Regions from separate parts of the Priestia sp. SIMBA_032 genome, predicted to be linked through region 1. Evidence: riboswitches for the same ligand, from Rfam matches in the RefSeq annotation. Region 1 holds a riboswitch; the other holds the start of a gene.

The links. A riboswitch is a leader RNA that binds a small molecule or an ion and turns the genes downstream of it on or off. The one in region 1 is predicted to bind preQ1.
Region 2: linked by a shared signal. The riboswitch ahead of queC (7-cyano-7-deazaguanine synthase QueC) and the one ahead of SB717_RS22930 (QueT transporter family protein) in region 1 are both predicted to bind preQ1.

Annotation. Positions count from the first base shown of each region.
Region 1 covers NZ_JAWRXD010000009.1:102,990-118,050, reverse strand. The annotation lists gene iolC (5-dehydro-2-deoxygluconokinase) at 1-646, shown strand, start outside; gene SB717_RS22970 (CoA-acylating methylmalonate-semialdehyde dehydrogenase) at 732-2,189, shown strand; gene iolD (3D-(3,5/4)-trihydroxycyclohexane-1,2-dione acylhydrolase (decyclizing)) at 2,302-4,236, shown strand; gene iolE (myo-inosose-2 dehydratase) at 4,321-5,217, shown strand; gene SB717_RS22955 (LacI family DNA-binding transcriptional regulator) at 5,278-6,303, shown strand; gene SB717_RS22950 (5-deoxy-glucuronate isomerase) at 6,438-7,226, shown strand; gene SB717_RS22945 (hypothetical protein) at 7,469-7,687, opposite strand; gene SB717_RS22940 (YitT family protein) at 8,028-8,894, opposite strand; gene SB717_RS22935 (Lrp/AsnC family transcriptional regulator) at 9,276-9,686, opposite strand; PreQ1 riboswitch class I at 9,883-9,927, shown strand; gene SB717_RS22930 (QueT transporter family protein) at 9,937-10,425, shown strand; gene SB717_RS22925 (hypothetical protein) at 10,861-11,310, shown strand; gene SB717_RS22920 (hypothetical protein) at 11,422-11,631, shown strand; gene SB717_RS22915 (hypothetical protein) at 11,659-12,006, shown strand; gene SB717_RS22910 (MFS transporter) at 12,063-12,401, opposite strand; gene rluF (23S rRNA pseudouridine(2604) synthase RluF) at 12,738-13,454, shown strand; gene SB717_RS22900 (TRM11 family SAM-dependent methyltransferase) at 13,492-14,445, opposite strand; gene SB717_RS22895 (hypothetical protein) at 14,706-14,864, shown strand; gene SB717_RS22890 (tautomerase family protein) at 15,019-15,061, shown strand, end outside.
Region 2 covers NZ_JAWRXD010000001.1:547,188-562,248, forward strand. The annotation lists gene SB717_RS02745 (YueI family protein) at 509-868, shown strand; gene SB717_RS02750 (cell wall hydrolase) at 894-1,595, opposite strand; gene SB717_RS02755 (hypothetical protein) at 1,908-2,234, opposite strand; gene SB717_RS02760 (hypothetical protein) at 2,382-2,576, opposite strand; gene SB717_RS02765 (patatin-like phospholipase family protein) at 2,594-3,439, opposite strand; gene SB717_RS02770 (YkvS family protein) at 3,747-3,932, shown strand; gene SB717_RS02775 (hypothetical protein) at 4,249-4,482, shown strand; gene SB717_RS02780 (NAD(P)H-binding protein) at 4,516-5,217, opposite strand; gene queF (preQ(1) synthase) at 5,286-5,783, opposite strand; gene queE (7-carboxy-7-deazaguanine synthase QueE) at 5,882-6,613, opposite strand; gene queD (6-carboxytetrahydropterin synthase QueD) at 6,606-7,046, opposite strand; gene queC (7-cyano-7-deazaguanine synthase QueC) at 7,046-7,708, opposite strand; PreQ1 riboswitch class I at 7,942-7,985, opposite strand; gene SB717_RS02805 (hypothetical protein) at 8,297-8,482, opposite strand; gene SB717_RS02810 (3-ketoacyl-ACP reductase) at 8,840-9,559, shown strand; gene SB717_RS02815 (DUF6254 family protein) at 9,624-9,749, opposite strand; gene SB717_RS02820 (alpha/beta hydrolase family protein) at 9,837-10,718, opposite strand; gene nhaC (Na+/H+ antiporter NhaC) at 11,012-12,394, opposite strand; gene SB717_RS02830 (ATP-dependent Clp protease ATP-binding subunit) at 12,814-14,928, shown strand; gene SB717_RS02835 (hypothetical protein) at 14,980-15,061, opposite strand, start outside.

The sequences.
Region 1 (15,061 bases):
AGCGGATTTAAAACTAGATCCTACAGAAGTATCAGAAGAATATATTAAGAAGTCAAAGGCTCTTTTAATATCTGGAACGGCTCTTGCGCAAAGTCCTTCTCGTGAAGCAGTGTTTTTAGCACTAGAACACGCACGCAAGCATGAAGTTGTAGTGTTTTTTGATATCGATTATCGTCCATATACATGGGAGTCCGAAGCTGAAACGGCAGTCTATTTTAATTTAGCTGCTGAAAAATCAGATGTAATTATTGGTACGCGAGAAGAGTTTGACATGATGGAAAACCTTTTAAATTATAAAGAATCTAATGATCAAGTAACAGCAGAGCGCTGGTTTTCTCACCATGCTCAAATCGTCGTGATTAAGCACGGTGGAGAAGGGTCTATTGCCTATACAAGAGATTGTAATTCTCACCGCGGAGGAATATTTAAAACAAAAGTTCTGAAAACGTTTGGCGCTGGTGATTCCTATGCTTCAGCCTTTATTTACGGATTGATGCAAGGGCTGGAAATTCGACAGGCAATGCGATTGGGCGGTGCCTCCGCTTCGATTGTCATTTCAAAACACAGCTGTTCAGATGCTATGCCGACAAGCGTTGAGCTCTTCAACTTTATGGAGACAGCAACGGAAGTTTTGCAGGAAGCTTAATAAACAAAGGGAAAATCTTGAGAGATTGCTTGAGAGATTAAAGGAATAGCAGCTTATTAAAATTAGATAAAGGGAGAGATATTCTATGACACAGACAGCAGTAAAAACAGTGAAAAACTATATTGGTGGACAATGGATTGAATCAGCTACATCAAAAACGGAACCTGTGTATAACCCAGCGACAGGTGAATTAATCGCACAGGTGCCTCTTTCTACAAAAGAAGACGTAGATCAAGCGGTGCAAGCAGCAAATGAAGCGTTCAAAGGGTGGGCAAAAACAGCCGTGCCTAAACGTGCACGAATTTTGTTCAAGTATCAGCAGCTATTAGTAGATAACTGGGATGAATTAGCAAAGTTAGTGACAGTTGAAAACGGAAAAAGCTTTAACGAAGCGCGAGGTGAAGTGCAGCGTGGAATTGAATGCGTAGAATTTGCGGCAGGTGCTCCTACATTAATGATGGGTAAACAGCTTCCTGATATTGCAACAGATATTGAGTCTGGCATGTACCGCTATCCAATTGGCGTCATTGGAGGAATTACACCGTTCAATTTTCCAATGATGGTTCCTTGCTGGATGTTCCCGCTTGCGATCGCTTGCGGCAATACATTTGTGTTAAAGCCTTCTGAGCGTACGCCGCTGTTAGCTGCAAGATTAGCTGAGCTGTTTGAAGAAGCTGGTTTGCCAAAAGGTGTATTAAACATTGTAAACGGCGCGCATGATGTGGTAAACGGTCTTCTTGAACATAAATTAGTGAAAGCTATTTCGTTTGTAGGTTCCCAGCCTGTAGCTGAGTACGTGTACAAAAAAGGTACGGAAAACTTAAAGCGTGTTCAAGCTTTAGCCGGTGCTAAAAACCATTCAATTGTATTAAATGATGCAGATTTGAACGTAGCAACAAAACAAATTATCGGAGCCGCTTTTGGTTCAGCAGGAGAACGTTGTATGGCAGCATCTGTTGTTACTGTACAAGAAGAAATTGCGGATCAGCTAATTGAAAGATTAGTAGAGGAAGCAAATGATATTGTAATTGGCGACGGCTTAGAAGAAAACGTCTTCTTAGGACCAGTCATTCGTGAAAATCATAAAGAGCGTACGCTCAGCTATATTGAATCAGGCGTGCAAGAAGGAGCAGAGCTAATTCGTGACGGTCGTACTGATGCAGCAGTAAATGGCAACGGATACTTTGTAGGACCCACGATTTTTGATCATGTTACGCAAGAAATGAAAATTTGGCAAGATGAAATTTTTGCACCTGTGCTGTCCATCGTACGTGTGAAAACATTAGAAGAAGCTATTGAAGTAGCTAATAACTCTCGATTTGCAAACGGTGCTTGTATTTATACAGATAGCGGCGCAAGCGTACGTGAGTTTCGTGAAAATATTGAATCTGGTATGTTAGGAGTAAATGTAGGAGTACCGGCACCTATGGCATTCTTCCCATTCTCTGGCTGGAAAGATTCTTTTTACGGTGATCTTCATGCAAATGGTACGGACGGCGTGGAGTTTTATACAAGAAAGAAAATGGTAACAACGCGCTGGTAAGTAATTCATTAAAAATCGCATTTCATTTTAAAAGGAAGTATCAGGAATTAAAGATATTCCTTATGCTTCCTTTTTTAAAATCGCAATCTAGTATTAGAAGGGAGAAAGAAGTATGGAAACAGTTAGAATGACGACGGCACAAGCATTAGTGAAGTTTTTAAATCAGCAGTATGTTGAATTTGATGGAAAGCAGCATCAGTTTATTAAAGGGATTTTTACAATTTTCGGGCACGGAAATGTGGTAGGTCTTGGGCAAGCTTTGGAAGAAGACCCAGGAAATCTAGATGTATATCAAGGACGTAATGAACAAGGAATGGCCAATGCAGCGATGGCTTTTTCAAAACAAAAACATCGAAAGCAGATTATGGCTTGCACATCTTCAGTGGGGCCAGGTTCAGCAAATATGGTTACAACGGCAGCTACTGCTTCAGCTAATAATATTCCGGTTTTGCTGCTTCCTGGTGATGTATTTGCAACTAGACAGCCGGATCCCGTTTTGCAGCAAATTGAACAGTCATATGATTTATCTATTTCTACAAACGATGCTTTCCGACCGGTGAGTAAGTACTGGGATCGCGTAAGCCGCCCTGAACAATTGATGACAGCTATGATTAATGCAATGCGTGTGTTAACGAATCCTGCAGATACGGGAGCTGTAACTATTTGTTTGCCTCAAGATGTACAGGGAGAAGCATGGGACTTTCCAGCTTATTTCTTCCAAAAGCGCGTTCACCGCATTGAGCGCCGTCTTCCGACTAAGGACAGTCTATCAGATGCGATTCACTTAATGAAAACAAAGAAAAAGCCAATCATCATTTGTGGAGGAGGCGTTCGGTATTCAGAAGCTGCAAAAGAGTTAAAACAATTTGCTAGTGAGTTCCATATTCCATTTGGAGAAACTCAAGCAGGGAAAAGTGCCGTTGAAAGTAACTATCGCTATAATCTGGGCGGTATAGGTGTTACAGGGAACTCAGCTGCTAATACAATCGCTAAAGAAGCAGATTTAGTAATTGGAGTAGGCACTCGATTTACTGATTTTACAACAGCATCTAAACAGCTTTTTCAACATCCCGACGTGCAATTCCTTACCATTAACACGTCTGAATTTCATGCAAATAAACTTGATGCTGTGAAACTTGTAGCTGATGCAAAAGAAGGGTTGCTTGCTCTTATGAAAGAGCTAAAATCAATTGGCTATCAGTCTGTTTATACAACAGAAATTGCAAGTGCTAAAGACGCATGGGGTACAGAATTAGAGCGTCTGCATAGCATACGTTTTACTGGTGCAGATTTTGTTCCGGAAATACAAGGTCATTTAGATGAAAGCTTAGCTGAATATGTAGAATCACTTGGTACTCAATTAACGCAAACAGAAGTAATTGGAGAGGTGAATAAGCTCCTTGATGACAACTCCGTCATTGTTGGTGCAGCAGGAAGTCTCCCAGGAGACTTACAGAGAATGTGGAAGTCTACTAAACCTAATACCTATCATATGGAATATGGATATTCATGTATGGGATATGAAGTATCAGGCGCACTTGGAGTTAAGCTGGCAGAACCAGCTAAAGAAGTATATGCGATGGTTGGAGATGGAAGCTATCAAATGCTTCATTCAGAGCTTATTACAAGCCTTCAAGAAAGAAAAAAGATAAACATTTTACTGTTTGATAACTCCGGCTTCGGGTGCATTAATAACCTTCAAATGTCAAACGGTATGGGGAGCTTTGGCACAGAGTTTCGTTATCGAAACGATGAAACAGGAAAACTAAACGGAAACGTGATGAAAATTGATTTTGCAGCCAGCGCCGCAGGCTACGGTGTAAAAACGTATCGCGTAAGTTCTCTTGAAGAATTAAAATCGGCGATAGAAGATGCACAAAAACAAGAGGTTTCTACGCTAATTGATATTAAAGTGCTGCCAAAAACTATGACGAACGGTTATGAATCATGGTGGCATGTAGGAGTAGCAGAGGTATCTAAAAATCAGCATGTACAGGAAGCTTATGAAGATAAGGTGAAAAACCTTGAAATGGCAAGAGTTTATTAAGGAGCAGGAGAAAATGAGGTTGTTGAAGAGAAACATTCGATAAATATAAAAGAGGTTTTAATTTCATATAAGGGAGAGGAAGAGATGTTCAAGGAAAATACGGTCAAACTGGGGATTGCTCCAATTGCTTGGACAAATGATGATATGCCTGAACTGGGAGCTGAAAATACATTCGAGCAGTGTATCAGTGAGATGGCTTTAACCGGTTTTAGAGGAAGTGAGGTCGGAAACAAATATCCGCGAAATGTTTCAATCTTAAAAAAGGCATTATCGCTTCGGAATTTGGAAATTGCAAGTGCCTGGTTTAGTACATTTTTAACAACAAAGCCGCTGGAAGAAACGGTAACGCCATTTATTGAACATCGTAATTTTTTATACGAAATGGGAGCAAAAGTAATTGTTGTGTCTGAACAAGGGCACAGCATTCAGGGGCTGATGGATGTTCCTTTATTTAAAGAAAAGCCTGTGTTCACGCCAACAAAGTGGAGCAGACTTGCAGAAGGCCTGCACCATCTTGGGAAACTGGCACAAGAAAAAGATATGCATATTGTCTATCATCACCATATGGGAACGGGCGTACAAACAACAGAAGAAATTGAGCAGCTAATGGAGCTTACCAATCCGGAGCTTGTTTCGCTGCTATTTGATACCGGTCATCTTGTCTTTTCAGGAGAAGAACCTCTTTATATCTTAAAAAAATATCTGCACCGTATTAAGCATGTTCATTTAAAGGATATTCGTCAAGACGTAGTTGATCGAGTCAAAGAACAAGACCTAAGCTTCTTGCAAGCGGTAAAAGAAGGAGCCTTTACTGTTCCAGGTGACGGAGCTATTGAATTTGATGAAATATTTACTACGCTTGCCGCTTCGGATTATAACGGATGGTTTGTCGTAGAAGCAGAACAGGATCCAGCCCTTGCTAATCCTTTTGAATATGCGCTAAAAGCGAGAAATTTTATTAAAGAAAAAAGCGGTCTTTAATTTCGAATGTAAAAGACTTGATGCCTTTTATATGCTTATCAAGTGAAAGGAGGAGGGGAAATGAAGCCAACCATTTATAGTGTGGCTGAAGAAGCAGGTGTATCAATTTCTACCGTATCAAAAGTTATCAATCAAACCGGTCATATTAGTGAAAGAACAAGACAAAAAGTAATTGAGGTTATGGCGCAGTTGAATTATCATCCAAGCGTCGTAGCATCTGCTTTAACAGGAAAACCCACTAAAACGATTGGGCTTCTCGTACCCGACATCTCCAACCCTTTTTTTGCCGACTTGGCGAGAAGCATAGAAGACCGAAGTCATGAGCAAGGTTTCCATGTGGTAATGTGCAATACCGATAACGATGCGGAAAAAGAGAAGAAGTATCTATCGCTGTTAATTCGTCAAAGAATCGATGGTTTAATTGTAGCATCTGCTTTTCGCAATGCTAATCTTTTAAAAAATATGCTTAAGCAAGATATACCGATTAGCGTTATTGCTTCAGAAATTCCTCATATATCCGTTAATACAGTGACAGTGGATGACTACAAAGGGAGCTATTTGGCGACTGATTATTTGCTGTCTTTACATCATGAAAAAATTGCAATTATTACAGAAAATGCAAAAAGTAATCACGCTCGTTTAGATGCTTTTCGAGACGCTATGCAAGAAAACGGAATCATCGTGCCGCCTGAGCACGTTATTACGACTGAAGCAAGTATTCAAAAAGGATATGAAAGTGCTAAGCGGATTTTTTCAATGAAGGAGAAAGTGACGGCTATTTTTGCTTGTAACGATTTATTGGCTATCGGCGTTATGCAAGCTGCAAAAGAATTCAAAATTGATGTGCCGCAAGACTTATCAGTGATTGGCTTTGATAATACGGTTCTTTCTACTACTATCACGCCCATGTTGACAACGGTAGCACAGCCGACAAAAGAAATGGCTGTAAACGTAGTGGATTTGCTGGTTAGAGAAATGAAATATCCAGCGATTCATAAAGAACATTTGCTTCTTGAGCCAAAATTGATTATTCGTAAATCAACGGCTCCGTTAAGAAGGGGCGCCACAGCATCTGTAAATAATTGAACACAATCAAGAATATTGCTGTTAATAAAAACTCATCATAGTCACATATTCAAAAGAATGTATAGAGTCTATAAAGAAAAAATGAGTGATTAGTAAATTCCGATTGCGCTATTACATAAAGGAGGAAGTTAAGCATGCTAGGTAAATTAGGTGAATTAAATAAAGGATACAACGTACTTACAGAAATGGCCGGTCAGCACAAAGATATGTTGATGGATATTGGGATTTATAATATGTCTCAAGGAAAAGAAGAAACCTTGCTAGACAGCAGCAATGAAACGGCTATTCTTTTACTAGAAGGAAAGGTAAACCTAGAGTGGGAAGGACATTCGAAAGAAATTCAGCGTGATTCCCTTTTTGAAGAAGAGCCTTGGTGTTTGCACGTTTCAAAAAATGTGGAGGTTAAAATTACCGGTCTTGCCGATAGTGAAGTACTAGTTCAAAAAACGGATAATGAAAAAGAGTTTTCATCAAAATTATATACGCCTGAAGATTGTCAAAATACAGTAGCTGGTGAAGGAGTATGGGAAGGTACTGCTCAGCGTGTAATTCGAACAATCTTTGACTATAATAACGCTCCTTATTCTAACCTTGTTATTGGAGAAGTTATTTCTTATCCAGGAAGATGGTCGAGTTATCCGCCTCATCATCATGACCAGCCCGAAGTTTATTACTATCGTTTTGACAAGCCGCAAGGGTTTGGCTGCGCAATGGTTGGAGAAGATGCGTACCGTGTAGTTGATAATAGTTTTATTACAATTCCTGGTGAATTAGATCATCCTCAAGCAACGGCTCCCGGCTATGCGATGTACTTCTGCTGGATGATTCGCCATCTTGATAATAATCCGTGGACAGACCGTATTATGGAAGAAGAGCATAAGTGGTTATTAGAGCCAAATGCAAAAATTTGGCCTGAAAAATAAATAAAATTCTTTATACAAAATGGGTTTTAAATGTTGAAAAACCTCGAATAAAAAATAATTATGCGTAAAATAATAGTTTATTTTTGTAAAAATTGTTTTTATATGTTAAAATGTAGCTTGTATTAATATTCAGGCGATGATATCGCTCTTTTTGGCAGATTCCTTTTTTAGGAGTCTCTTTTTTTTCTAAACAGAAGCAAGAGATCGTATGTCAATCAAAAAAAGGAGATAAGCGTAGCCGCTTATCTCCTTTTCTTTTTAGCATTATCTAACGCTAGGTTCTTTTTCACTACTTTTTCTAAAGTAACTTCCACGTGAACATTTTTTTCATCGATGTCATTCACAAGCACGACGGTTCCTTTTCGTCCTTTAATCTTTAAATCATCACCCGTAGAGGGAATATTTTCCCGCAGCTGGCTTAATAGAAGCTTTCTGTTTTCAAAAAAGTGGACAGCCACCATTTTATCTCACCTAATTTCATATGATATGTGTGATACAAAGATGTGTATATGAAATCCTTCCTATACATTATGTCGTCAATGGTGGTTTTAGAACATGTTCAATAGATAATTGGTGCATCAAATAAATAGAATGACATAGTTATAAATTTCCTATCCTTGGACATACTTATACTACTAATCTAAAAAGGGATGTGGATGAAAATGAAGGTGGCTATCGGATTAAGTGTATTTACGGTCGTTACAGGAGCAATTGCTTTAGGGGCAGTTTACTTTTTAGCAGGTATCTTTTCTTTTTTCTTAACGGTTTTTTCATAAAAAAATCCACCAAGAGGTGGATTTTTTATTTAGCAGCGGCTTTTGTTTCATGAGGCGAATTGCCGATAAATCCAAATTTCCCGCCGACAACTTCTTTTACTTCGTGGATGACAATAAAAGAATTTGGATCAATTTGCTGGATTTTCTTTTTAATTTTTAATAGCTCGTTCTTTTTAATAACAACATAAATGATGCGTTTATCTTTATTGGCGTAGTAGCCATATCCGTAAAAGATTGTGGCTGCATTTCCAAATTCACTGGTGATGACTTGCGCGATGTCTTTGTATTGATCGGACATAATCGTCATTGCTTTTTTGTTGTGGAAACCTTCGATAACAATATCGACGATTTTGGCACAAAGATAGACGAATATAAAAGTATAGAGCGTGTTGTTGACGCCAATGGCAAAAACCGATGCTAAAATAATAACGCTGTCCATGTAGAACATGCTTTTAGAGATATTATAGCCTTTTGTGTAGTTTAATAAATAAGCTAAAAGAGTTGTTCCGCCGGTAGATCCATCTGCGATAAAAATAAGAGCTAGTCCTGTTCCCATTAATAAGGCGCCGAATACAATTCCTAAAATCATGTCGTGAACATGAAAGGGAATATAGCTGACCAGACCTAAGAAAACGGACGTCATGACAGCTCCTAGAATCGTATAAAGAATGGTTTTTTTGGTTAGAAATTTATAGGCTAAGGCAATAAATATAAGGTTTACAAGAAACGTGCTGATACTTGTAGGGATATGAAATAAATAATATAAAACAAGAGCAATACCAACTGTACTTCCGTCACCTAATTTATTTGGAATGACGAAAAAATCAATGGATGCAGCAACTAAAAGTGCTCCAACAATAATTAAGATGATGTCTTTATAGATTGTTTTCAATATGCAAACCTCCTTGATTATTAGGATATTTTTATGGGGAATCTTGTTTTTACTAGTGTTTCACAAATGATAAAATAAAAAACGTCTTAGAAATTGTCTAGTTATAAAACTGATCAACTTCTAAGACGAAGAATTACGATACGTGTATAGGTCTTGATCCTGCTTTTCTATGCTTCGATGTCACCGATTATATAAACCTCTGACCGCTATGTCAACGCTATGAGAGATGTTCAACTTTTCAAAAAATAGAAGGCGGTTTCCTTCATAAAAAAAGAATCCTTTGCGACAGTGCAAAGGATTTTCAAATTTATTGGAATAGGGGGAATACGTTATTAGGATTACCATTTTCATAAATTAATATACCTTTATTTTTTAAAAAAATTATTTGTTAATGACGATTGAAAGTTTGTAATTCACATGCTGATTTAGCTCTGTCAAAAAATCATTTAGTTCTTCATTTGAATGAAATTTGCATTCTAGTAAGTAGCAGCCATCGCCGCTGATTTTAAAGTTGTTGATAACGTGCTCCTGTTGACTTTCTACAAATGTAAGGTAGGGGTGGTGATGAATACTCTGCGTATAGATATTTAAAAATGCATGGACGGTGTAGCCAATTTTTCGTTCATCAATGTTAATTGTGTAGCCTTTGATAATGCCTTCATCTTCTAACTTTAATACTCTAGCAGAAGCGGCTTGGCCGGTTAAATGCACTTTTTCTCCTAATTCTTTCATTTTCACACGTCCGTTTTTTGATAGTTCTTCTAGTATGCGCTTATCTGTATTATCTAACATCGCTACAAATCCTTTCGTATGTCTAATCAAAAGGGTTAACTACTTGATGTCACCTATGTATACTGATACGTCTTCTATTTTATACTAAAGGAAAGTAAGAAAAAAGAGCAGTCAATATGCAAGATATAGAAAGTAGCAGTAGTTTGTAAACAGCTAGATTGACGAAAGCTTAAGCTTGCTGTATGATTCTTTGAGTGTTTACGTGGTTCGTAACCATCCCACGTTAAAAAACTAAGGAGAGAATAGTAAGATGAATATAAGAACACTTTGCGTCAACGGTCTTTTAGCTGCTATGTATATTGCTGTCAGCATGCTAATTCAGCCGTTTGGCTTCACCAATATCCAATTTCGTATATCGGAAATGTTCAATCATTTGATTGTATTTAATAAAAAGTACGTGTACGGCATTGTACTAGGGGTATTTCTGACGAACTTGTTTTTTTCACCAATGGTTGCTTATGACCTGGTGTTTGGGGTAGGACAGTCTGTCCTATCATTACTCATTACCATTTTTTCTATGCGCTACATTAAAAATATGTGGGCTCGTATGCTTGTGAATACACTTGTGTTTACATTTACGATGTTTATTATTGCTTTTGAGCTGCGCCTAGCATTTGACTTGCCATTTTTCTTTACGTGGCTAACAACAGCCGTTGGCGAGTTTGTTGTTATGCTTGTTGGAGCACCAATTATGGCAGCAATTAATAAACGTGTACAATTTAATAAGCTAGTTGGATAAAAAAGATGGGGCTGTGATAAATCTCACAGCCCCATCTTTTTTTCTTTGTTATTCTATAAGTGTAGTGATAAACCCCTTATTATTGAAGAGCTTTTCACGCATGAACAAATTACCCATATCTAGCATGTGAAAAGAGCAGGTCGCGTTTGCGATCTGCTCTTTTTGCGTAAGGCAATAGGAAGTATCAGGTTGGGTTATTTTGAAAGAAGGAGTGACAAATCTCACAGCGCATTCTTTTTTCTTTTGTTACGATATATATATAGTTGGCAAACTCCTTATCGAAAAGTTTTTCGCACAACAACACATTACCTATGCGTAGCAATTAAAAAAGCAGACCGATGACGGTTTGCTTTTTTAATTGTATTTTTACCATTAAATAACTTTTTTGAATTATAATTGTAAAATAACCTTTGTTACTAGAGAGGGGATTGTTTTTTGAATAGACAGTTAGGAATTCTTGTTTTATTAGCATTAGCCATCTTATTTGCCGGCTGTTCAAAAGAAGAAGACAACGTTCCTTTAAGAGAACTAGAAAAGATAAGTATTAACGTAATCAAAGAACAAAAAATGAAGCAAGGGATTTCATATGAAATGGAATTAGTAAACAAGAGCGATTTGACCATTAAACAAAACAATGTATTTTTATCCTATCCTTTAAAAATAAAAAACGGTTATTCTGATAATAAATTTAAGGTGTTAGCAGAAGGAAATAAATTAAATATCAAGCCAAAGCAAAAGGTGAAGTTAACGGCATTTCTTCCTTATAAAGGAACTAATAAAGAAGTGTTAGCTATTGATGAGCCTGACGTAAAGTGCATAGGGTATTGGAATAAGCTTGATGACTACCATCAATTTTCTTTTGGAGGATCTTTGAAGCGAGAATAATAGAAAGTTATTTATTAAATAGTGGAATTTGAAGGGTGTGAAATCGTATATAAACTAAGGGGGAGATTTCATTGAAGAGATACGGACGGACTGTTTATCATTAGCTTCATCGTGTTGCTAGGTAGCTTTCAACTGCTATCAGGCATGATTCTTACGCTTTGGTATGTTCCAGAAAGCGCGGATATGTGGAGTTCAATTGAAGGTTTATTAAATGAAGTCATTTTCGGCAGTCATTCACCTAGCTTTGCTTTTGCAATTCCCGTTGTAGCAGCTACAGCCGCCTTTTTCATCTCTAAAAAATGGGTTAGGAAAAGTGCATAAGGGATTGATAAAGGTGGTGAATAAACAGTGAGTGTAGATACGGATAGATTAGTTGACTTATTTATTTTATGGGGAACACCGGCTGTTTTTAGCATAATAGAGTACTTTAAACTGAGTAAAACTGAAAAAAAAGAAGCTATCCGAGACTTAACATCTTTAAAATCTATTGTAACAACAGGATTTATATTGATTGGAGGAGTGATGGCGAGTTTAGGCAGAGTATTATCTCTGCTGCCTCTCCATATTATAGGTGCTTTTATTTTAGCTATTGGTGGTATCGCGGGTGCTATTGAAGCATGGAAGGTAAAAAGAAAGAATAGTATTGTTATCTTTGTTTTAATAGTATCTATGATTGCTCTTACATTTATAATATAAATTCTGCATGTAACAAGAGCTGCTCAAATCATGAGCAGCTCTCGTTAGCTTCTTATTTATTGCGTCTCCCGCTGCTGGTCTTTTTTCTTTAACGTGAGAGCGAGCAGGAACGAAACGATAGCGAAAGCGATGGCTACATAATAGACGGTATGCACCCTGCTTGTCATACTTTTTATTTGTAACAGCGTTTTATTCGTTTCATTTGATTGTTGAATAAAGTGCTGAGAAGCCATAGTCATAATACTTGTATACAAAGCGGGTCCAATCGCACCTGAAACTTGGTTAATCGTATTTGAAATGGCTGAACCGTGAGCGTGAAGAGGTTTAGGTACTTGATTTAAAGCAAGCGTCATCACGGGACCGATGCTTAAACCTACGCCATTGGTTGATTCCATGAAAACAGCTCCCTGACATAATTACTAGTTGATCGGTCAGTATAATAGTAGCAACCCTATACCCCTATACGGATCAGTCAATCTAGACGTTTAGGTCTTATAGAAGTGGAGAGTGACGTTAGTTTGACAGGTGTAAGCATTGCTTGAAATGTTAAGAATAAGATTACAAAGTATTTTGGATCTATACTTCTATTACTGTTAAAAAAATATGATCAAGTAATGAAATTAAAAGAAGACGAGAAGCGTATAGCATGTTACGATAGGGACGGTATAGAAATTGACACATATCTGTTTCTAATAGAAGAGACAAATTTTAAAATTTTTAAATGTAAGGTTGTGATTCACCTGAGACTGAATAAATTTATTAGCGAATCTGGCAAAGCGTCAAGACGAGGGGCAGATAAGTTAATTAGTGAAGGAAGAGTAACCGTCAATGGAAAGGTTGCAAAAATCGGAGATCAAGTTGAGCCTGGCGATGATATTCGAGTAAGCGGCCAACAGCTTCGGATTGCTCGAAACAATGTATATATTGCGCTTAATAAACCAGTCGGCATTACAAGTACGAGTGAAAAAAAAGTAAAGGGAAACATCATTGACTTAGTCAATCACCCTTTGCGTATTCACCATGTCGGACGACTAGATAAGGATTCAGACGGCTTAATTTTACTTACAAATGACGGCGATATTATTAACGAAATTTTACGTGCAGAAAACAAACATGAAAAAGAATATATTGTTGCAGTAGATAAGCCCATTACACCGGAGTTTATCAAAAACATGTCTGAGGGAGTAAAGATTCTGGGTACAAAAACGCTTCCTTGTAAAGTGACACAGCTGTCTAAGTACGAGTTTCAAATTATTTTAACACAGGGCTTAAATCGTCAAATTCGCCGTATGTGTGAAGTGCTTGGATATGAAGTATACCGCCTTCAGCGCACGCGTATTATGAATATCCATTTAAACAACTTACCTGTTGGGCAATGGAGAGATTTAACGAAAAAAGAGCGTACGCAGCTATTCAAAGAATTAGACTATGAACCTAAAGAGTGGTAAATCAAAAGACACCAGCCTGTTAGACTGGTGTCTTTTTTTATTCGCATACAACTACTTGTCTAGAAAATACGCTTTTGCGCGCTACGCAGCGATCTGAAATAGAAAAGCCAGCTTCATGAATCATATGGTCAATCGTATCTACTGTAATCACGACTACTTTATCCGAAAAGCGGCGAGCGTGTTTCAAAATAGAAAGCTGATCTTCAGGCGTCGCGTGGGTGTAGAGATTGTAAGGCATGTCGATGATAGCTACATCATAGTGAGTTGTAACATCCGAAATCGGTCCAGTTTTGACATCACCGCTTAAGCCGAAATACGCAATATTTTCACGAGATCCGTCGGTCACAAGTGGATTGATATCCCGTCCTACAATATCAATGCCCATTGAAAGAGCTTCTACCAGGACTGTACCAATACCACAGCATGGATCAATCGCTTTGATTCCTTCAGGATTTGGAACGGCAATGTTAGCTACAGCTCTTGCAAGGCGGGTACTGAGTGCCGTAGAGTATTCACGCGGTTTCTTCAAATGATGCAGCCATACAGCTTCACTTTTTTGATATTTTCCAAAATACCAGCGTCCTTCAAACGTAACAATGCCAAACAAATGGTCAGGGTTATGCAAGTCTGCTTCTGCTACAAAATGCCAACCCACATCACGTTCAACAGCACGCTGACCTTTATAACTTATTTTTTGATCTTTTTCCAAGTCATTAATTTTCATAAAAATGAGTTTGAATGTTTGATCTCCAAGGTCAATATCTTCTACTTGTTTGCAAATATCCGCAAGGTCATCTGCTTCATACATAATATCTAATCGCTCTTTGATAAAAGGGCTTCTGCTTGGATCAAGTTTAACGGCACTTTTTATGATAGGTTTCTCAGTTTCAATTTCAAAAAGAGAGCGTCTCTCTAATTGACATAGTGAGAGTTCCTCTTCGCTGCATGCGTATGTGTAGATATACTGAGGCAGCTGCGTATGGTTATTCAATATCGTATCATCCTTTATCGTATCTAATTATCCTTCTCCTCAAACAATAGCGAGAAAAGAAGAGAAAAGCAACGAATTTAAATATATTTGGCCGTGAATACTAAATTGAAGCGCTACATAGTCCACTTATTTGACAAAACATGCTAAAATAACTGTTGGTAACCTGCATGTGATGCTGTTTATACACAAGAACTGGATCAAGGTTTCTCAAAAATCATTTACACACTGCTGACATTTTGATGAATAGGAGAGGCTACGTGATGTCTAAAAGTGATCATGAAAAGCAACAGATGAGTCGGGCTGATATGAAAAAACAAGCCAAAACATCCTCGCAAAACCTTGTGATGAACGTACTCATTGCCATTGTATCTGTATGTATTTTAGCTCTTATTATAAATGTTTTTGTACTAATGAAATGAGCCGTTATGCTGCTCATTTCTTTTTATTAGATTCAGCTTTTATTGAAGCGTTTGAGGTCAGCACATTGTGAATAGCATATCTTTTTTTTACAAATGATAGTTGTGATATGATAAAGCAATAATACATTAGGCAAAAAGCTGGAGGTTACTTAGTATGCCATTACTTAGATTTGATGTAATAGAAGGAAGAGACGAAA
Region 2 (15,061 bases), on a different contig from region 1:
GAAACATACTACATGTAACTTATGTAAAATAAGAGAGAGGAAACGAGGAATACACCTTTACAATTTTCAGCACCTGCTGCAATGAGGAATAAACATAATATGAACGCATAAAAAGAACGCTCAACAAAAATGTTGACCGTTCTTCTTATGAAAATACATAGCGATTTTTTATTAATTTATCTGACCCTTTGCTTGACCGTATATGCCCTAAAGCTATATAATCCCCTTTTTATACAATGCGCTTTGAACATAAAATCATAGGAGCGTCTCCCCAAACGCTGCTATGTATGTATATCTGTAATCGCTTACAAACCTTTAATAAAAAACCGATATGATTTTCTATCTATTTACATTAAACAATATTTTAGGCTAAATTTCAACACATTTTTTGTTTTTCTTTGTACTCATCAAAAAAACAGGTGATATAGCACAGTGATTTTCCTTTTTTCCTATCCCTTTTACTTATAGCCATAATCGTTTATAGTTTATAACGAAAGGAAGTGACGCAATGTCTGATCAACTAGAAGAATACTTAGAACGAGGAATGTACGGAGCAAAAGAAACAAAAAGAGACGAAAGAAGATATTTCCTAACTGCTCTACGTGAAAATATTGAACTTGCGCTAAAAAAAGGGCAAGTCATGAAAAAGGATGCAGCAAAAATAAAGCCTCTTTTTAAAAAAGTGAAAGACGGTCATTTGTTTTTAAATGGCTCCTTGTCTTACTCATACCTCTCCCCCTATATTCAAGCGGCTAACCAACATAAAGTGCCTTTTACTATCGTTCAGAACTTAGAAGCTGATACCGATATTGGTCTGGTTTTAACAGGTTCTGAAGGCAGTTTGGAACGAGATATCTTTTTAGACTAAAAAAAGAGCCAGAACGGCTCTTTTTTTATTTGGCAAACACATGATGATCAATTGTTTTAATTACAGCGCGTGAACGAATCCAGTTATCGGTAGCTGTTTTTGGATTATAAAAGTAAATGGAATCGTCTAAACGATCTTTTCTAGTCAATGCTTGCTCTACTGCTTTTTTCGAATCTTCTGAAGCGGGTTTGTTAATTGATCCGTTTTGGACCGGTGAAAAGGCGTATGCTTTTCCAACAACTTGTTTAATAACTCCTGTTACCGTATCTGGAAACTTCGGAGAATCTACACGGTTTAACACCACTGTTGCTACCCCTACTTTTCCTTCATATGATTCGCCTTTTGCTTCAGCTTCTACTAAGCGAGCTAATAAATCTTTTTCACTTGCTGAAATCGAAACTGCAGGTGTTTCCTGCTCTGCGGGTTTTGCTTCTGGCTTAGCCGTATTAGCCGGTGCTGCCGTTGAAGGTTCCGTTGTTTCAGCAGCCAGCACTTTTGTCTTACTCGGAATCGCTAATGTTTCACCAATATAAATCATATCTCCTTGACGATTGTTTATTTTTTTAATGTCGTCAATTGTTACACTATATCTTTTACCTAACTTCCAAAGACTATCGCCTTTGACCACTTTATAATTAGTTGCAGCCGTAGCTGTTGCATTAAAACCTATAAATGAAAGAGTAGCTAAACACGCTACTACCATTGATTTCATATAACTATGTTTCATAGGTAATACCTCCTGAAATTTCGTATGGTATTACTCTATCATAGCTATATAGGGGTTTCACCGAACGATTCAATTACATTTCTTTAAGTTTGATGAACAAAATTACGTTCGGAACACAATTATGACATTGTACCTTGTTTTTTGTCATAATCACGGTAATTTTTCTAAAATACAGGTATATTTTCCCGACTTATTTCAGTTTAATCAGAAATTTCTTCATTTGTTTTTCCCTTATAATTCTTATGATAAACATTTAAATTCATCTACTTTTATACAAAAAAGCTGAATGTTGTAATCAACATTCAGCTCTTTTTAATCTTCGATCTCAATTTCTACAACATCATAGAAATCAATCACTAGCTTAGCACCCGTATCATCCATAAACGTAAAGACGTCTTGATCATCTGATAAATGTATCACGTATCCGGTCAACTGCTGTTCACTGTTGTCGTAAACAGTAGTAATTAGAATTTTTTTATGATCTACATATGCTTCTTCTAATAACGAATGGAGGTCATAGTCCCCGTCATCTTCGGGCCGGTTCGTTAACAGCATCCCATAAGTCGTCATTCCATTTTTATCTTTCCATATATGATCTGCAAAATAAAAAGGTGCTGTACTTTTTCGAAACTCATCCATAATATCCCTCCTATAACTAAACACGTTTATTCGATCTTACCGTACGCTACTAAATAAACGCACAAGCACTTGTAACAGTATATTCTCTACTGTACAGGCTCATACATCCATTATATAAGGCGTAATCAAATAATGCCATCATTTCGTTTAGCTCCTAGGAATTTCTAGATACGTATAGGTGAAATCCCCACCGCGTCCGGCTATTCCACGAAAATGTTTGAAATCAGGGCGATTTACTAAAAAAGGGCGAAAAGCAAGAAAGTCTTCTTTTTTAACTTTAATTTCGTTTACTTTTCCTTCACTTAACTCATTCAACATGTTTATTACTGTTTGTTCATCCATTCAGTTTCACCTCACTTTTAACTGTTCAGCCAATTTTGTAGAGATGCAAATTGAGCTTCAGCTTCTTTATATCCTTGGTTGTAAAGAGCGTCGAGACGCTCACGATTCTTCTCAATTCGCCCTACTACAAGAGGGGTTTGCGGACGAATCACAAAGATATTCCCCTGTCTTTCCTGTTCTTCAATATATGACAATGTTTCATTATACAATTTATAGCGGTTCTCAAGCGCACGAGTCAGCCCATCATAATGACGATATTTGCGTTTCAATAACCAAAGCATATTTGATTTCTTTTTTCGATACCCTTCGTTTCGCGTTAGCACAACGATATTTTTTCTATATCCATCCTGCACTGCTTTTTTGATTGGAATCGGATCACTGATTCCTCCGTCTAACAGCTCTTTTCCTTTATATGTAACGACAGGTGCTAAAAATGGAAGGGAACTAGAAGCGCGAACTGCTGTCAAAATGTCCCGGTCATACTCATCAAAATAAACGGGTTCTCCCGTCACGCAGTCCGTTGCTCCTACTACAAGCTTCTCTGTACGCTCAGCAAATGCCTCAAAGTCAAATGGAAGAAGCTGATTAGGAATTTCATCAAAAACGAAATCCATTCCAAATATCTCTTTTGTTTTAAAATAATTTTTCCACGACAAGTAGCGAGGATCCTCTAAAAAATCTAAATTAGCTTTGCGACTTCTTCCTATTTGTCTAGATAAATAAGAAGTGGCATGACAAGCGCCGGCTGAAACGCCAATTACATACGGAAGATACAGATTTCTTTCCATAAAGTAATCTAAAACTCCAGTTGTATAAAGGCCTCTCATACCGCCTCCTTCGAGCACGAGTCCAGTATCTTTCAATTTCTACACCTTCTAATTCTTATAATTTCTGACAAGATTACACCTCGTTTATTATAACGAAAGATGCACAAAGATGAAACTGTCCTGCTTCTCTCTTTCATTAAAGCTACCAATTCCTTTTATTTCTCAGCACATTTTACTTATTTTTTCAATTTTATTTTATATTTTTTCAAAAAACTCTTTACTAATTCCCAGTTTTAAGGCAAAATTGTAAAAAAGAAAACGCTAACTAGTTTTACTATTTTTAAAATTAAAATTATTGCAAAAATTTATAATGAACTAATTTAAAACAAAGGAGCGATGAATCATGAAAATAGCAGAGGTAGGAAACTTGATAGAATTTAAAAATGGCTTACAGGGCATTGTCGAAAAAGTAAATGAAAACTCCGTGATTGTAGATTTGACTTACATGACAAACTACCGCGATTTAGACTTAGAACAGCGAACTGTTGTCAACCACAAAAACTACACCATCATTAATCCAGCTATGTAAAGGAAAAAAGCAGCCGGAAAGCAAAAGCGGTTGCTTTTTTATTGGTTTTGAAAGAATTGATTCTTTTGTTCCTCTGTAATAATCCCCAGCTTATACATGAGGTAAATATACTGTTGCACCTTAACATCCTTTGAACTTTTTTTCACTGTACTCCCTCTTTTCCAAAATGTTTCTTTATACAATAATATATGGCTGAGATAAAAAAAGTTTCCTTAAAGAAACAAAAACAGGCCCCATTTTTTCTTGAAAGGGGCTTATTTTCGTGTGACAATAAGAACAAGCTACTACTATCTTTTTAGCGAAAGGAATTACTAGCATGTTTGATACTGTATTGTTTATCGTTGCTCTTATTGTCATTCTTTTTTTCATCGTGCAGTTCGTTTTTAAACGCAAACAAACTTCAAATAAAAAAACATCCGTTGAACCCATGAATTATGCCGAAGAAGATTCTAACTCCTACACGAGCTGGAGTGAATCTGCATCTAAGCACGATCATGATGGCGATGGAGATGGAGATGGAGATGGAGATGCGGATGGTGACGGAAGATAGAAGAAAAGCCCCTTCTTATGAAGAGGCTTTTCTTTATTTTGATAATACTCGCTTACCGTTGGTAAACGAATAATAGCATTCACCTGTATAGATGTCTTGGCTTTCATGTACATGAACCCCACATTTATCTTCAAGGGCAGCTTTCATCATGGATTTGGCTACGTTATACGCTTTAATTGGACGATATTTTCTCCACTTTCCTACAAGGCAAAATGAACACGACTTTAACGTATATCCCCCAAGCTTTTCAAATAGGCGAAACTCTTGGCGCTTGCCTAATAATAACGATGGGCGGAAAAAGTGAGTAGAACGGATATACAAGCTTGCGATATCTTCTTCTACTTGCCCCTTTACTTTACTGTAAAAGAATGGCGAACGAAGATCAGCACCAATTGCTGTAATCGTTAAAAAGTTTTTGCAGCGATACTTTTCTGCACATTTAGCCGCTTTTAAAGGAAATTCGTAGTCCACTTTAATGAATTTCGCTTTTGTTTTTGCTTTTTTCATTGTCGTGCCTAAACAGCAATATACATCATCAACTGCAAAGCATTCTTCGTGCTTATCAAGCTCTGAAAAATCAATTTCGAGCTGACGTAGCTTTGTGTGTTCGATTGGTAGCTTTTTTCGAACAAACACTGTCACATGGTTATATAAGCTGTTGCTTAATAACATTTTTAAAAGTTCTTGACCAACAAGTCCGCTTGCACCTAATACTAATGCTGATCTCTGTGACATTCTTTCACCTTCTCATCTGTTGTTTTTGCAATGGAAAACAGGTTGCATACACAACCTGTTTGTTCGAATTAACGATTATCAATTGTTTCTGGATACAAATCATGATTCATTAGGCGATAATTAGCCATTTCTTCATACTTCGTACCAGGGCGGCCATAGTTTGTATATGGATCAATTGAAATCCCGCCGCGTGGTGTGAATTTTCCCCATACTTCAATATATCTTGGATTCATCAGTTTAATTAAGTCATTCATAATAATATTCATACAGTCTTCATGGAAATCTCCATGGTTACGGAAGCTGAACAAATAAAGCTTTAACGACTTGCTTTCCACCATTTTTTCATCTGGAATGTAACTAATATAAATGGTTGCGAAATCCGGCTGACCCGTTTTTGGACATAAGCTCGTAAATTCCGGACAGTTAAATTTCACAAAATAATCACGATTTGGATGTTTGTTATCAAATGCTTCTAGAATCTCTGGTGAATATTCAAACAAATAGTTTGTTCCTTGATTTCCAAGGAGTGATACACCTTCTAATTCTTCATCTTTTCGACCGCTCATTTGCATTTCCTCTCTTTCTACGATTGTCATTCTAACAGCGTTTTTTTATTTTGTATATATCTGTTTTTATTTTTCTTTGTAAATTTTTTGCTATGCGCTTACACGCCTCGTTTATTTCCCCAAACAAGGGCGTGAACCTGCGGCAGAACTCTTACATCGTTCATGTTTTTAGCTGCTACTGCCTTGTCGATTAACCACTCATACTTTTTAAGCAATTCTTGTGTTAACGATGCATTATCGATTGTCGTTAAGTCCTCGTTGCCTACTTGAACAAAAAATGGCACTTCAGGATAACGTTCATGAACAGACGCTGCATACTCAAAGTCTTCATCATTAAATACAACGACTTTTATGCTTATGTGCGCCATGCGTTTTTCCTTTATTAATGTCTCTATAATATCGTCTAATACCGAGAAATTTGTTTTCATTAATGAACTTGGAGGCTTAGGAGAAATCGTTAAATCATCGATCTTTAGGAACCAATCCTGATAACGGCTTCCCTGTGTTTCAAGAGCTGCTTTTACCCCATGACTGTGCAAAAGCTCTACAAGTGAATCAATTGCCTTGATAAGCGCAGGGTTTCCTCCAGAAATGGTAACGTGATCAAAGCACTCTCCTCCAATTTCTTTTAGCTCCGTCCAAATTTGTTCTGCTGTTAGCTGACGAATATCGTTTTTAGCTGATCCATCCCATGTAAAAGCTGAATCACACCAGCTGCAGGAATAATCACAGCCTGCAGTACGAACAAACATCGTCTTACGTCCTACAACCATTCCTTCCCCTTGAATCGTTGGTCCGAATATTTCAAGTACTGGAATTGTATTAGCCACGTTTTTTCACCTTCTTTGGGCGGTAAACTACGTAACTTGTCGGCGTTTCCCGCACGAATACTTGTACGCAAGAAGGCTTATTTGGTAGTGTGTCTAGATATTCTTGAACCAACTCATAAATTTTACGTGCAACAACTTCAGTTGTAGGAAAATCATTTGGATTTTCTTCGTTAAAGATAGAATGATCGTTCAATAATGTATGATCAAATTGACCAGAAACAATTTTTTTCAATAGCGCAAAATTTACTAAGAAGCCCGCTTCGTCTAATGTATCTCCGGCAACAGTTAGATTTACAAAATACGTATGTCCATGGACTTGACGGCATTTTCCTGCTTCTGTGTGAGGAACAAAATGTGCCGCAGCAAACTGCATATCTTTGTTTAGTTCATATTCATAGTCATGAAACACTTGCGGATACATTTGTTGCAGCATTATTTCTCTCCTCCTTCTTTTGTTTGCAGGTATTGATCTAACCCACGTTTTCGCAATTGACATGCGGGACATTCACCGCATCCATCGGCAACAATACCGTTGTAGCACGTTAACGTTTTTTCACGCACATACTCAAGCGCTCCTAACTCATCCGCTAAAGCCCACGTTTCTGCTTTATCAATCCACATGAGCGGCGTATGAATCACAAACTCAAAATCCATTGATAAATTAAGCGTGACGTTTAACGATTTTACAAATACATCTCGGCAGTCTGGATATCCCGAAAAATCAGTTTCACAAACGCCTGTTACGAGATGACGGCCTCCGCTGTTCTTAGCCAGTACGGCTGCAAATGATAAAAACAACAGATTGCGTCCATCCACAAACGTGGTAGGCAATTCGCCTTCTTTTTGCTCAATATCAATATCATCTCGCGTTAGTGCATTTGGTGCTAATTGATTTAAAAGTGACATATCTAGGACGGTATGCTTTACACCTAAATCAGCCGCAATAGTCTTGGCTACCTCTATCTCTTGACTATGACGCTGACCATATTGAAAAGTAACCGTTTCTACTTCTTTAAAGTTTTTCAAAGCCCAAAATAGACATGTTGTACTATCTTGACCTCCGCTAAATACAACAATAGCTTTTTCATTTTTCATCATTATTGTTCGTCTCCTTTTTGATTGAAATCAAAAGAAGAAGAAACTTTATTGAACCGTTCGTTCCCTTTGTGACTAATTTTATAACACAAAAAAGAGACTGCTCTTTTTCAGCAATCTCCCTAAAAAGCAACTAAGATACACGTACTCGCCAGCATACACGTCAAAAAGACGGGTTGATAGAAAAGCACGTGAAAGAAGACACGCCAAAACCGTGTCTTTTGTCATCAACGATGATCTTAGTTTTTTATAGAGGGAGTTTTCGAACCTCTCCCGTACATATACAAACGTGTACGGCGTTTCTTCTTGAATTGTCATCGTATACTATACCACATGCGTATAAATAATGCTATGTTTGTTGGCTTCTATCACCTTTAGCTTCCTTATTTTTCTTTATATAAGAAAGAGCAATAAATAATAAGGGAAAACAGAGGCTTAGTACGAATAAATAAAAAGGTCAGTAATATTTTTCAAAATAATTAAATTATGCTGTATTCGGAATAATATAATACGCTACGCCTGTAATGATTAGACCTAAAGGAAAGCTTAAAAAATTACGTACGTGTAAATTACACAATTGGACGATGCTTAACTGAATGGCATAGAACACAATGACAACTTTAAAAAAGATAGATAACATCCAAAATAGTGTTCAACTTCGTCTTTTTTTACTAACCCGTCGATGTAAGCAACACCTAAAGTGAATTTTTCTTCAATCGAAATTCGAAACTCTCGTACCACTAAGTCCGTACGCTGTCTCAGTGCTTTTTTCATGAGGGATAAATTATCTCCCACCCTCTCCGATAATTTCTGCTCTTCATGTGTAGAAGAAGCACTAGTTTTCTTAGAGTCCTTCTATTCATCAGCTTTTTCTTTCCGCTGTTTGGATTTATTCGTTAACTCAGATAGGTTTTTTATACGCATTGCTCATCCTCCACTACATTGAAGGAAAAGAAACGGGATTTCTTCTTTTTAGTCTCTATAGTTTTTGTATGAAAAGGAAACTTATACTTGAAGCCATTTTAATAATCTTTATTTTTGACATCATTTGTGCATTTCTATAGGATAGTAATGGATAATTCTTTGTTATTATGAAGAATGTTTATGCGGAACATTGAAAGGAGTCTATATATGGCACAATCACTTAAAGGCAAAGTAGCTCTTATTACAGGAGCAGGAAAAGGCATCGGTCGTTCAACTGCAATTGAATTAGCAAAAGAAGGCGTAAATATCGGTTTAATTGCTCGTACAGAGGCGGATTTAAAGGCTGTTGCTTCTGAACTAGAAGCATTTGATGTACAAGTTGCTTACGCAACAGCAGACGTTTCTTCTATGGAAGAAGTAAACGCAGCAGTTGAGCATCTACATACAAAATTAGGGGCAACGGATATCTTAATCAACAACGCGGGAATCGGTAAATTCGGAAGCTTTTTAGAGCTAGACCCAGCTGAGTGGAAACAAATCATTGATGTGAATTTAATGGGCGTTTACTACGTAACGCGCGCCGTTCTACCTCAATTAATCGAAAAGAATGGTGGAGACATCATCAATATCTCATCCACTGCTGGTCAAAAAGGCGCTCCCGTTACAAGTGCTTACAGCGCTTCAAAATTTGGCGTGCTCGGCTTAACTGAATCTCTAGCGCTAGAGGTGCGCAAACACAATATTCGTGTAACAGCGCTAACGCCAAGTACAGTAGCAACGGAATTAGCATATAAAGAAAACTTAACAGATGGCAATCCTGATAAAGTGATGCAGCCTGAAGACCTAGCAGAAATTATGGTAGCACAATTAAAGCTGCATCCGCGTATTTTTATCAAATCTGCGGGCATGTGGTCCACAAATCCATAAACAAACATAGAAAAAGGAGAGCTTCAGCTCTCCTTTTTTTGTCTTCCTTTATATAATGGTTACCTTATTTACGTTTAGGCGTGATTTCTTCTGATAGTTCTTCAAAAGATTTTACTTTTCCATGCGATGGGTTTTGTGATTGTTTTCGTACATTCCACTGACGCTCTTTTTGACTTTTAGACTGAGTCATTTTGCTTCATCCCCTTTTTATATGCTTACATGTAGTAGGATAAAACAAGCTGCTCTTTTCCATTCATCAAAACTGCTTCCAATTTCTTTACTGCTTACCTAAATGTATTTTAAACCATTTATCAATTTCCGCGTTATATTGATCATAATAAGCAGTTAGCGGATGGTCTCCGTTTTTGTACAGTATATATTTGTATTCTTTTCCCTGCTCATCTAGCTGTTTCACAAGCTTTTCAGCCTGAGTGTGGTGAACTTTACGATCATGATCGCCTTGCAAAATTAACAGTGGTGAATTTACTTTATCACTCCAATAGACAACAGAACGACTTTTATACCTCTCTGGATATTGCGCCGGATCTCCTACAATTGTCCGCAGCACTTGTTTCATTTCAGGCCCTCTTTGATCGTAGAATTGAAACATGTCTGTAATACCTGATTGTACGACAACTGCATCAAATTTAACGCCGTTTTTCATCGTTAAATACGTCATCATACCGCCGCGTGAATAGCCTAGCGCTACCTTTTGCTGATGATTTACATAAGGAAGCTGTTCTCCCCACTTAATAAGATTTAATACGTCGTCAATATCTTTACCGCCGTAGGTCTCAGTTCCTTCACTTCCACCATTTCCCCTGTATTGAGTCGCTACAACGACGTAGCCTTTACTTGCCCAATATGATAAGTACTGAAGTGTTTTTGCGCGAATCATACCGTGTTCGCGATTTCCTCCGCGATTATATACTAAAAGCGGGTAATGTTTGTCTGCAATGTCTTTAGGCTGTACTAAAAACCCTTTTATCTTTAAATTATCACTAGGATACGTAATGCTATATACATCTACTTTATTTGAATAAGGCGATAATAAATTCAATTTTTCTTTATTTACATCATCACTTTCAGCTCGGTTAAAAACCGCTGTCACACCGAGCACAGCTACAGTGATTAATGCAATGATGCCCCATTTTTTCAACAGAAACCCTCTCCTCAATAAATATCTTTTCTCTTTTATAATGAGTGTTTTCATTTGGCTTTACCCTTCTTAAATGTTTGCTAAAAAGGGCATTCATCCCATCGCCAATGCAGCTTATTTATCATACCGCAAAACTCAAATTTCTTCATTAATAAAGAAATAAGAATTCATACAAATACATGAACAGGAAAGACGTATAGTAAATTGTATTATTAAATTATAGATTTGAAAAGTGGAATGATACTTTTTTTGTCGTTTTTTACCTGTCCTTTTTCAAAAAGAAAAAAGCCCAGTTAAGACTGAGCTTTTTTCTTGGCAATACCAATGCCTGTATATGCTAAAATAACTGAAAAGATCGGACAGAGAATGCTAAAGAATGTAAATGGAATATAGTCAGCCGCGGGAATATTTAATGCAGTTGAAATAAAAGCGCCGCTGACCCCCCACGGAATAATAGCATTAATAACCGTTCCACCGTCTTCAAGCGTTCGTGATAAGTTTTTCGGATCTAAGTTCCACTTTTCATACAGTGGCTTAAACGTCTGCCCAGGCAGAAGAATCGATAAATACTGCTCTCCTGTAATAACATTAACTCCAATTGAAGATAGAAGCGTAGCAAAAATAACGTCTCCGCTGCGGCGGATTTGTTTTGCTAATCCTTTTAATAAAGCATCGATAATTCCAACCGCTCTCATCAAGCCACCTAGCGACAAGGCAATCATGATAAGAGAAATAGAAAACATCATGGACTGTAATCCGCCTTTGTTTACAATGGCATCGACTACTTTATTTCCTGACTCTACTGCCGGTCCGCTTTGAAGAACGCCTAGCAATTGACTCAGCGTAAATTCATGCTGTGTAATCATTCCTGTAATAATGGCCGTTACAATCCCTAAAACTAACGTTGGCAATACATCGACTCTTCTCATCGAAAAAATAAGAACTAAAAGTGGAGAAAGCAACGTCAACATGTGTAAATTAAACGTATGCTTTAATGCCTCTTGAATTCCTTGAATTTCTCCGTAATTGACGCTTTCTTGGTTTCCGTTCATCCCAATGACCAATGCAATGATTGCGGTAATGACAATACTTGGAACCGTCGTCCACGTAATGTGCTGAATATGTTTAGGAAGCGGCACTTCAACGATACCAGAAGCAAAATTTGTAGTATCAGATAAGGGAGACATCTTATCTCCAAACACGGCTCCTGAAACAATCATCCCCGCTGCTAGACCTGGATGTACACCAATAGCAGTTCCTACGCCAAATAAAGCGACCCCTACCGTACTGACAGTTGTTAATGAACTTCCAGTGAATGTTGAAACTAATACGGTAATAACCAAAGCACTAATTAAAAAGTACTGTGGTGAAATCCAGTGGAAGCCGTAGGATAAAATCGTCGGTATCGTTCCTCCTACCATCCAAATCGCAATGAGCATCCCGATCAGCATTAAAATTAGGATAGGCTTAACACCAAGTCTAACACCGTCTAAAATCCCTTTCTCCATTTCTGTCCACTTATATTTCAACAAAAAGCCAATCACACTAATAAATGCTACACCAAATATCAGCGGAATATGAGGCGGTAGTTTTAACATAAATAATGAAACAAAAATAATAGCTAATAGCACCAAAACCACCGCTATTGATTGTATAAATGAAATTTCTTTTTTCATGAGGTATTCCCTTTCTATCTTTCTTTTTCACTTAAACGCTTTTATGCTTTTACGCAGTTAAGTGCAAACCTTCTTGAGTATAATTTTTATCCTTCTTGCTGTCAATAACTTATTTTATCCAACGGTAAGCTTTGCACTCAGTTTTCCACTTTTCTTCTTATTAATATTAATTCCCTCTCCAAGCAGATCATTGTACAAAATGCCTCTCATGTTTTTACATGTATAGAACGGGTACACATAAAACACATCTTTTTTTAATGTACTACCTTTTGTACATAAGCGAGGAACTTCCCTTAAAAATTTTTTAAGCAAAAGACTTGAAAGTCAAAAAAGGTCAAAGTATAATAAAATTACGAAAGGTCAAGAAAGGTCAAACACCTGCTGATCTTCGATTAAAATCATTTAGGGAGGCTAATTAAATGATTTGTCAAAACTGTAATAAACGTGAAGCATCTATTCAATTAAATGTACAAACAAATAACCAAAAATCTCAATATCGTCTATGTCATACATGTTATCAAGCACTAATGAAAGAACATAAAATCCCATCAGGCTTTGGAGGTGGCGGCTTTATGAACATCGATGATTTATTCAAGCAAATGTCACAAGAACAAGCTGCACCGGAACAGCCACAGCAAGGAAATGGCGGCAGCGGATTTTTAGACCAGTTCGGTCGAAACTTAACTCAAATTGCGAAAACGGGATTAATTGACCCTGTTATTGGCCGCGAAGAAGAAGTAGAGCGTGTCATTGAAATTTTAAATAGAAGAAACAAAAACAACCCGGTGCTAATTGGAGAGCCTGGTGTTGGTAAAACAGCTGTTGTTGAAGGGTTAGCTTTAAAAATCGCGGAAGGGAAAGTTCCTGCCAAGCTGTTAAATAAAGATGTATATCTGTTAGATGTAGCATCTCTCGTAGCTAATACGGGCGTGCGTGGTCAATTTGAAGAGCGTATGAAACAATTAATTTCTGAGCTTCAACAGCGAAAAAACGTGATTTTATTTATCGATGAAATTCACCTTCTTGTAGGAGCTGGTTCAGCGGAAGGTTCAATGGACGCAAGCAATATTTTAAAACCTGCTCTTGCACGAGGTGAACTTCAAGTAGTCGGAGCTACAACTTTAAAAGAGTACCGTTCGATTGAAAAAGATGCGGCTCTTGAACGACGCTTCCAGCCGGTTATGGTTCACGAACCGTCTGTCGAAGAAGCCGTTGAAATTCTAAAAGGAATTCAAAGTAAATATGAAGATTACCACGGCGTTAGCTATACAGATGAAGCGATCCGCGCTTGTGTAAATTTATCACACCGCTACATTCAAGATCGCTTTTTGCCTGATAAAGCAATTGACTTGCTAGATGAAGCAGGTTCAAAAATGAACTTACAGGCAGGCATTACAAATAAAGACGACGCGGCCGCTCGCTTAAAAGAAATCACAAAAGAAAAAGAGCAGGCGCTAAAGAATGAAAAATATGAAGTAGCGGCAAAACTGCGCGATGAAGAAGCTGCTCTTGAAAAACAGTTGAACGAAGAACAGCAAAAAATGAATGTGGACATTGCTGACATTCAAGCAATTATTGAAAAGAAAACGGGTATTCCTGTTGGTAAACTTCAGGAAAATGAATCAGCAAAAATGAAGCATTTAGCTGAGCACTTAGCTCAAAAAGTAATTGGACAGCAGGAAGCTGTAGAAAAAGTAGCAAAAGCGATTCGACGTTCTCGCGCTGGATTAAAAGCGAAGCATCGCCCAATTGGTTCATTCTTATTTGTCGGTCCAACAGGTGTCGGTAAAACAGAGTTAACCAAAACATTAGCTGAAGAACTATTCGGCTCAAAAGATGCAATGGTTCGTCTAGATATGAGTGAATACATGGAAAAACACGCGGTGTCTAAACTAATCGGCTCACCTCCTGGCTACGTAGGTCATGAAGAGGCAGGACAATTAACAGAGAAAGTACGCCGTAATCCTTATTCTATCATCTTACTAGATGAAATTGAAAAAGCTCATCCAGACGTTCAGCATATGTTTTTGCAAATTTTAGAAGATGGACGCCTAACAGATAGTCAAGGTCGTACAGTAAGCTTCAAAGACACGGTTATCATTATGACAAGTAACGCTGGTGTAGGTGAAAAGAAAATTACGGTTGGGTTTGACGCAGAAAATGATGCGCTTAAACAGGCATCCGTTTTAGATTCACTTTCATCTTATTTCAAACCAGAGTTTTTAAATCGATTTGATACAATCATTGAATTTAATCACCTTGAAAAAGATAACTTAATTAAAATCGTTGACCTTATGCTTGCTGAATTAAAAGAAACATTACAAGAACAAAACATCACGCTGCATGTAGCAGCTGAAGTAAAAGAAAAACTGGCTGAACTTGGCTATCACCCTGCATTCGGTGCTAGACCGCTCCGCCGAGCAATTCAAGAACAGCTTGAAGATCGAATTACAGATTTACTGTTAGATGATGCGGACGTATCAACAGTGAACGTAACGTTAAATGAAGCAAGCGAAATTACTGTACAAAACTAATAGAAAAAGCGACTCAAGTAGAGTCGCTTTTTTTTATAGAAATGTTTACGTTTATTTACTTTCATCTGTTTTTTCGTCTGTTTTTTCGCCGGCACTATCCGCTGATTCTTCTTGATCATCAGTTGCTTCATCC